2 regions of the Pseudomonas sp. XP2 genome follow, and region 2 is predicted to be linked to the other one. Evidence: riboswitches for the same ligand, from Rfam matches in the RefSeq annotation. Region 2 holds a riboswitch; the other holds the start of a gene.

Region 1 (3,414 bases), on a different contig from region 2:
CGGTGAAAAAGGTAAAGCTGAACAGGACCATGGCAATCGGCAGCAGGCCTTTGCGGGCAGACTGCGGGGCTTCGCTGAGGGGGAATTCGCTGGGTGAGCTCATTGCACGGGGCTCCGGGTAGTAGTTGGGAGCTGGAAGAGCAATATGCGGGCCGCTTTTTCGAGCCCCGATACCCGTGATCAAATCGGGCAAGCAGCCCAGACATCAATGTGCACTGTGAACAGTAAAGTCGCTTTTATGCGCTGTGAAAGTGTGCCGGACGACTTATTTTGAGGCATTCATGCACCAAAGCGGGCTTGGGCTGGGTAGGATTCACCCAGTCGACCAAGCACTTTTGGGCTGCTGCGCAGCCCATCGCCGGCAAGCCAGGCTTCCACAGGTACGGTACAACCCTTCGAGCATTGCGCGGTCTTTGTGGGAGCCCGGCTTGCCGGCGATGGGGCGCAAAGCGGCCCCGGGGGGCTACGCCACCCCGTCCAGCCCCATCTGCCAGAAGTCCGCCTCCAGGCTGGACGCCTGGCCAAAAATTCCCACCAACTCGGCAAACCGCTGCTCGGTCATGCTCCGCGCCGCCAGCTCATCCAGGTGTTTGCGCGCTGCCGCCGCCACCCCCTGGTAGCCTTCCCCGGCATACTCGCCAATCCACTCGCGGTACGGGTGGTTGCTCAAATCACCAATCTGCTCGGCCAGGGTCCGGCCTATTTCGGCATAGCCAATCACGCAAGGTGCCAGTGCCACGTGCAGCTCCAGCAGGTCGCCGGCAGCGCCGCAGTCCAGCACGTAGCGGGTGTATGCCACCGTGGCCTGGTGTTCTGGCGCGGCCTCAATGTCGGCTTGGGTCAGCCCCCAGCGGGCGCACAGGCGCACGTGCAGTTCGGTTTCATCCAGAATTGCCGCCAACCCGGCCTGCGCGGCGCGGATGTCGTCCGGCCGGCGGCTCTTGTAGGCCGCCAGTGCCCAGGCGCGGGCGAACTGGATCAGGAACAGGTAATCCTGCACCAGGTACGTCCGGAACGCGGCCTCGCTCAGCGTGCCCTCTCCCATCTGCCGCACGAAATCATGGTCTACGTAACAGCGCCACTGTTGCGTGGCTGCGGCCTTGAGGCGATCGAAGATATCCATGCTCATTTGCTCTGCGGGTAGATGGCATCGAAGAAGGCCAGTTCCAACGCAACCGTGCGCTGGTAGAAGTCACTGGCCAGTGCGGCGTGCTGCGGGCCGACACGGTCCAGTTCGGCCTGCAGGAAGGCAACGAAGGCCTGGAATGCCGGGTTGTCGTGCAGGGTGATCCATTCGGCATGGACGAAGTTCTGCGGCATGGGTTTCGGCGCTTTCAGCGCCCAGTCCAGGTACAGGCCTTCGGCAACGTTGAGTACCGCCAGCGCTGCTGCATAGGAGCGGGTGGCTGCCGCTTCGCGCATGATGGCCTTGAACCCTGCAGTCGGCGCCGTATCGGCCGGCTCACTACGTTGCGCCGGGCTTACATCCAGCGCCTCGAAGGCCCGCAGGAAGTAGGTGTTTTCATCGCTGGAAATCATCCCGGCAAAGCGGCCGAAGCGCAGGCGCGCCTCGAATGTATCGGCGGTGGCGATGGCTGCGCCCAGCAGGGTCAGGAAGCTGTCGAGAAAGCGATGGTCCTGCACCAGATAGTCGACCATGATCGGGTCCGGCAGGCTGCCGTCGCACAATTGGGTCACGAAACGGTGGCCAACGGCCGCCGACCAGGTTGGCTCGCTCTGGCGGCGCAGGGACTGGCTGAAACGTTCGGTCATGATGCTGTCCTTGATGAAGGTGACAGCGAGACCTTGGCAGTTGACATGGACGGGCCTCGCAGTGAGGCCGGCAAAAAGGCAGGTTACAAGCCCCATCCCTTCGCCGGCATGATCCGGATCAGGTTCGAAGGGTCACCGCGCTGCAGCGTTCAGCGGTTTCTCAGCCCTTTGCCGGGCTCCCCTTGGTAGCCCACACATATACCGCAGCGCGCCGGGTGTGTCACGCCCCAATCCACCCATCCAGTGGGCATTGGGTCCCCGCCAGTGGGGACTTATACCCATTCTTGACGCCCCGTCATTTAGCGCACCTCAGGTGCCACAAGGATTTGTTTAACAAAGCATTACTGAAACAGTTGTTGGCACAGCCGTTGCTCAGGGCCTTTTATCGGGCAAAACGCCATTGATGGCTTAGAGCCATGCAGCCGCGAGCGAGGCACAAGGCAATGAAAACACATGCCGTGATCCACCCTGTTAGGTACGCATTCCAGCTTTCTTCAGTCACTGCGCTGATGGTCAGCCTCGGGCTGATCACGGTCATGGCCTCGCCCCTTGACGACAACAGTCAGCCGCCGCCGACCGATCCATCGGCCTACACCGAGCAACCGGCTGACCCGACTCCGGCCTTGCTCAACCTCAGTACCTTGCCCGAAGCCAACGAAGGCGCGCTGGAGCTGGTCGATGGCGCGCACGGCGACCGCGATACAGTGCGGATAGACAACGTGCTGCCGCCTGCACTGCAAACCTCGGACAGGTACCCCACCAACGGCAAACCCAGCCCACTGTTCGGAGCCCAACCCTTCACCCAGCAATTGTTGCTGTTCGAAGAATTCGGGCCAGAGAAGCTCGACCCGACCACGCCGGCGCCGGCGCCGGAGCTTACCTTTCCCGTCCCCACCCTCGGCGCGGCCCCGGCGCAGGACCCCAACGTCGTCGCGCGCAGCGGGCCAAGTGGTACGGCCCTGGAAGCGTTCCTCAAGCAGCCCGGCCTGTATCCGTACCCGAGCCAGTACGCCAATGTGCTGGACCGCAACCCCTGGAAGGCGCAGATCGAAATGTTCCTCAACCGCCAGCCGGTCGGCTCGCCTGCTGAAGGCCGGCCACCAGGAAAAGCCTGGTCGCACCAGCGTTGGAACGAGTTCTACCCGCAGGCGGCGTTCAAGACCGCCCAGGCCGGGGCGCGTATCAACCTCGGTCTGCGTGATCGCAAACAGCTGCATAACTATGCGTCTGGCGAGTTTGCACCCGGCGGCCTGTACTACCAGACCTCCGACATCCCCACTACGCTGGGCACCACCAAGGGCATTGACACGCGCTTTCACCCGAATATGCCCTTGCAGAACCACAAATCACTGTGGACATTCGACGGCACCTTCCCGCCCAAACTGCTGATGGTGCGTTACGGCCAGCCGATCCTGATGCGCCATTACAACGCCTTGCCCATCGACCCCTCGGCCAACGGTGGCTTTGGCCTGCACACCATCTCGACGCACGAGCACAATGGCCACTCCCCGGCAGAGAGCGATGGCTTCGCCAACGCCTACTTCTTCCCGGGGCAGTACTACGACTACCGCTGGCCAGTGCAACTGGCCGGCTACGACACCATCAACACCCGTGCCCAGGATCCGCGGGCAGCCTTCCCCT
Region 2 (3,414 bases):
CGTTCTTACACTTTGTGGTACAGCTGGCTGCCTTCCTGGCGGAAACGCTCGGCCTGCTCGCGCATACCTTGCTCGACCGTTACATCCACGGCCTCGATCTTGGCGGCGTATTCACGCACTTCCTGGGTAATTTTCATCGAGCAGAACTTTGGCCCGCACATCGAGCAAAAGTGCGCCACCTTGGCCGATTCCTTCGGCAGGGTCTCGTCGTGGAAGGCACGGGCAGTGTCCGGGTCCAGACCCAGGTTGAACTGGTCCTCCCAACGGAACTCGAAACGCGCCTTGGACAGGGCGTTGTCGCGAATCTGCGCCCCGGGGTGGCCCTTGGCAAGGTCGGCGGCGTGCGCGGCGATCTTGTAGGTGATGATGCCGGTCTTGACGTCATCCTTGTTCGGCAGGCCCAGGTGTTCCTTGGGCGTGACGTAGCAGAGCATGGCGCAACCGAACCAGCCGATCATCGCCGCACCGATGCCCGAGGTGATGTGGTCGTAGCCCGGTGCAATGTCGGTGGTCAGTGGGCCGAGGGTGTAGAACGGCGCCTCGTCGCAGCACTCCAGCTGCTTGTCCATGTTCTCCTTGATCAGCTGCATCGGTACGTGGCCAGGGCCTTCGATCATGCACTGCACGTCGTGCTTCCAGGCGATTTTGGTCAGCTCGCCGAGGGTTTCCAGTTCACCGAACTGCGCGGCGTCGTTGGCGTCGGCGATCGAGCCAGGGCGCAGGCCATCACCCAGCGAGAAGCTGACGTCGTAGGCCTTCATGATTTCGCAGATTTCGTCGAAGTGCGTGTAGAGGAAGTTTTCCTTGTGGTGCGCCAGGCACCACTTGGCCATGATCGAGCCACCGCGGCTGACGATACCGGTGACGCGCTTGGCGGTCAGCGGCACATAGCGCAGCAGCACACCCGCGTGGATGGTGAAGTAGTCCACGCCCTGCTCGGCCTGCTCGATCAGGGTGTCGCGGAACAGTTCCCAAGTCAGGTCCTCGGCCACGCCATTGACCTTCTCCAGGGCTTGGTAGATCGGCACGGTACCGATTGGCACCGGCGAGTTGCGAATGATCCACTCACGGGTTTCGTGAATGTGCTTGCCGGTGGACAGGTCCATGACCGTGTCCGAACCCCAGCGAATGCCCCAGGTCAGCTTGGCCACTTCTTCCTCGATCGAGGACCCGAGGGCACTGTTGCCGATGTTGCCGTTGATCTTCACCAGGAAGTTGCGGCCGATGATCATCGGCTCCACCTCCGGGTGGTTGATGTTGGCCGGGATGATCGCGCGCCCGCGGGCGATTTCCTGGCGGACGAATTCGGGGGTGATTTCTTTCGGGATGTTGGCACCGAAGCTGTGGCCGGCGTGCTGCTCGTTCAGCAGGCCAGCGGCGCGGGCTTCTTGCAGCTTCATGTTTTCGCGGATGGCTACATATTCCATCTCGGCGGTGATGATGCCCTGGCGGGCATAGTGCATCTGCGAGACGTTGGCGCCGGCCTTGGCACGGCGCGGGTTGCGCACGTGGGCGAAACGCAGCTTGGCCAGTTCGGCGTCGTTCAGGCGCTGCTGGCCAAAGTCGGAGCTGAGCCCGCCCAGGCGCTCGGTGTCGCCGCGGGCCTCGATCCACGCCGAACGCACGTCGGCCAGGCCCTTGCGCACGTCGATGATGACGTTGGGGTCGGTGTACGGGCCCGACGTGTCGTAGACCAGTACCGGCGCGTTGGTCTCGCCACCGAAATCGGTCGGGGTATCGTCCAGGCTGATTTCACGCATGGGCACGCGAATGTCCGGCCGCGAGCCTTCGACATAGATTTTGCGCGAGCGCGGGAACGGTTGCACGGACTGCTGATCGACTTGTGCCGATTCGCTGAGGTTGATCGCTTTTTCTTGTTTGGTCATCACAGGCTCTCCAGACGGCTTCCTAGCAGTGGAATGTCGGGGAGAACCTGAAAAACGCGGACGCACCCATGAAGGCGTGCAGTGCCGGATAGGGGGTGCCTGAAGCTGCATGCAGCTGCGACATTCCCGGACCTGGCACAAGAGGCTCCCCGGGAAGGCGAGCAATCTTGTTCCCTACGCAGGCGCTAACCTGATCAGGTTCAACGGGATCCGCACCTCTGCGATCTCAGCCTTTGCTTCAAGGCACCCCGACAAGAACATGCGCAGTCTAGACTGGAGTGGTCGGCAAAGCCAAGCGGGTAAATGCGCGGATGATGAAAGGCACACCGAGCGATTGTTGCCGGGTGCGCATGGCACTACACTGGCCCATCGCTCGATACTCAACAGTTCAGTAATTAAATTTCGTACAAGGATTGCCTCTATGCTGCGCAAACTCTCACTGGCGATAGCCGTGTCTTGTGCGTCCAACGGAATGGTCTGGGCAGCGGATATGCTCCCGACAGTTAAAACCGACCTGGTCAGCGTTTATCAGGAAGCGGTAGACAACAACGCCGACCTGGCAGCAGCACGCGCCGATTATGGCGCCCGCCGCGAAGTAGTACCGCAGGCCCGCGCCGGGTTGCTGCCGAACCTGTCGGCCGATGCCGAAATGATGAACACCCGCACCAAGCTGGACGAGCCCTCCATCACCTCCAACCGCAGCGGCAATTCATGGAGCGCAACCCTGGCCCAGCCAATCTTCCGCGCTGATCGCTGGTTCCAGCTGCAGGCCGCCGAAGCGGTCAACGAACAGGCAGCGCTGGAGCTGTCGGCCACTGAACAGAACCTGATCCTGCAAACCGCGCAAAACTACTTCGCCGTGCTGCGCGCGCAGGACAACCTGGCCGCGACCAAGGCTGAGGAAGCCGCGTTCAAGCGCCAGCTGGACCAGTCCAACGAACGCTTCGATGTGGGCCTGTCGGACAAGACCGACGTGCTGCAATCCCAGGCCAGCTACGACACGGCGCGGGCCAACCGGATCATCGCCGAGCGCCAGGTGCAGGATGCCTTTGAAGCGCTGGTCACTCTGACCAACCGTGAATACACCTCGATTCAAGGCGTGGTGCATACCCTGCCCGTGCAGGTCCCCACGCCAAACGACGCCAAGGCTTGGGTCGAAACCGCCGGCCGCCAGAACCTCAACCTGCTGGCCACCAACTATGCGGTTTCTGCTGCTGAAGAGACCCTGCGCCAGCGCAAGGCCGGCCATGCGCCGACCCTGGATGCCGTGGCCAAGTACCAGAAAGGTGACAACGACAGCCTCGGCTTTACCAACCCTTCGCAACTGGGCGTGCGCTACAGCGGCGATGTCGAACAGACCAGCGTTGGCCTGCAACTGAACATCCCGATCTACAGCGGAGGCCTGACCAGCTCGCAGGTACGCGAGGCATACCAACGCCTGAGCCAGAGCGAACAGCAGCGTGAAAGCCTGCGCCGCCAGGTGGTAGAAAACACCCGCAACCTGCACCGCGCGGTGAACACCGATGTA

What was found. A riboswitch is a leader RNA that binds a small molecule or an ion and turns the genes downstream of it on or off. The one in region 2 is predicted to bind thiamine pyrophosphate.
Region 1: it holds a riboswitch for thiamine pyrophosphate, as region 2 does, so the genes downstream of both, ACK1VC_RS04775 (TenA family protein) here and thiC (phosphomethylpyrimidine synthase ThiC) in region 2, are expected to answer to the same signal.

Annotation. Positions count from the first base shown of each region.
Region 1 covers NZ_JBNRIK010000003.1:20,757-24,170, forward strand. Annotated here, with positions in the region: gene codB (cytosine permease) at 1-103, opposite strand, end outside; gene tenA (thiaminase II) at 464-1,129, opposite strand; gene ACK1VC_RS04775 (TenA family protein) at 1,126-1,773, opposite strand; TPP riboswitch at 1,852-1,966, opposite strand; gene ACK1VC_RS04780 (Ig-like domain-containing protein) at 2,217-3,414, shown strand, end outside.
Region 2 covers NZ_JBNRIK010000001.1:261,429-264,842, reverse strand. Annotated here, with positions in the region: gene thiC (phosphomethylpyrimidine synthase ThiC) at 6-1,886, opposite strand; TPP riboswitch at 2,041-2,147, opposite strand; gene ACK1VC_RS01105 (TolC family outer membrane protein) at 2,308-3,414, shown strand, end outside.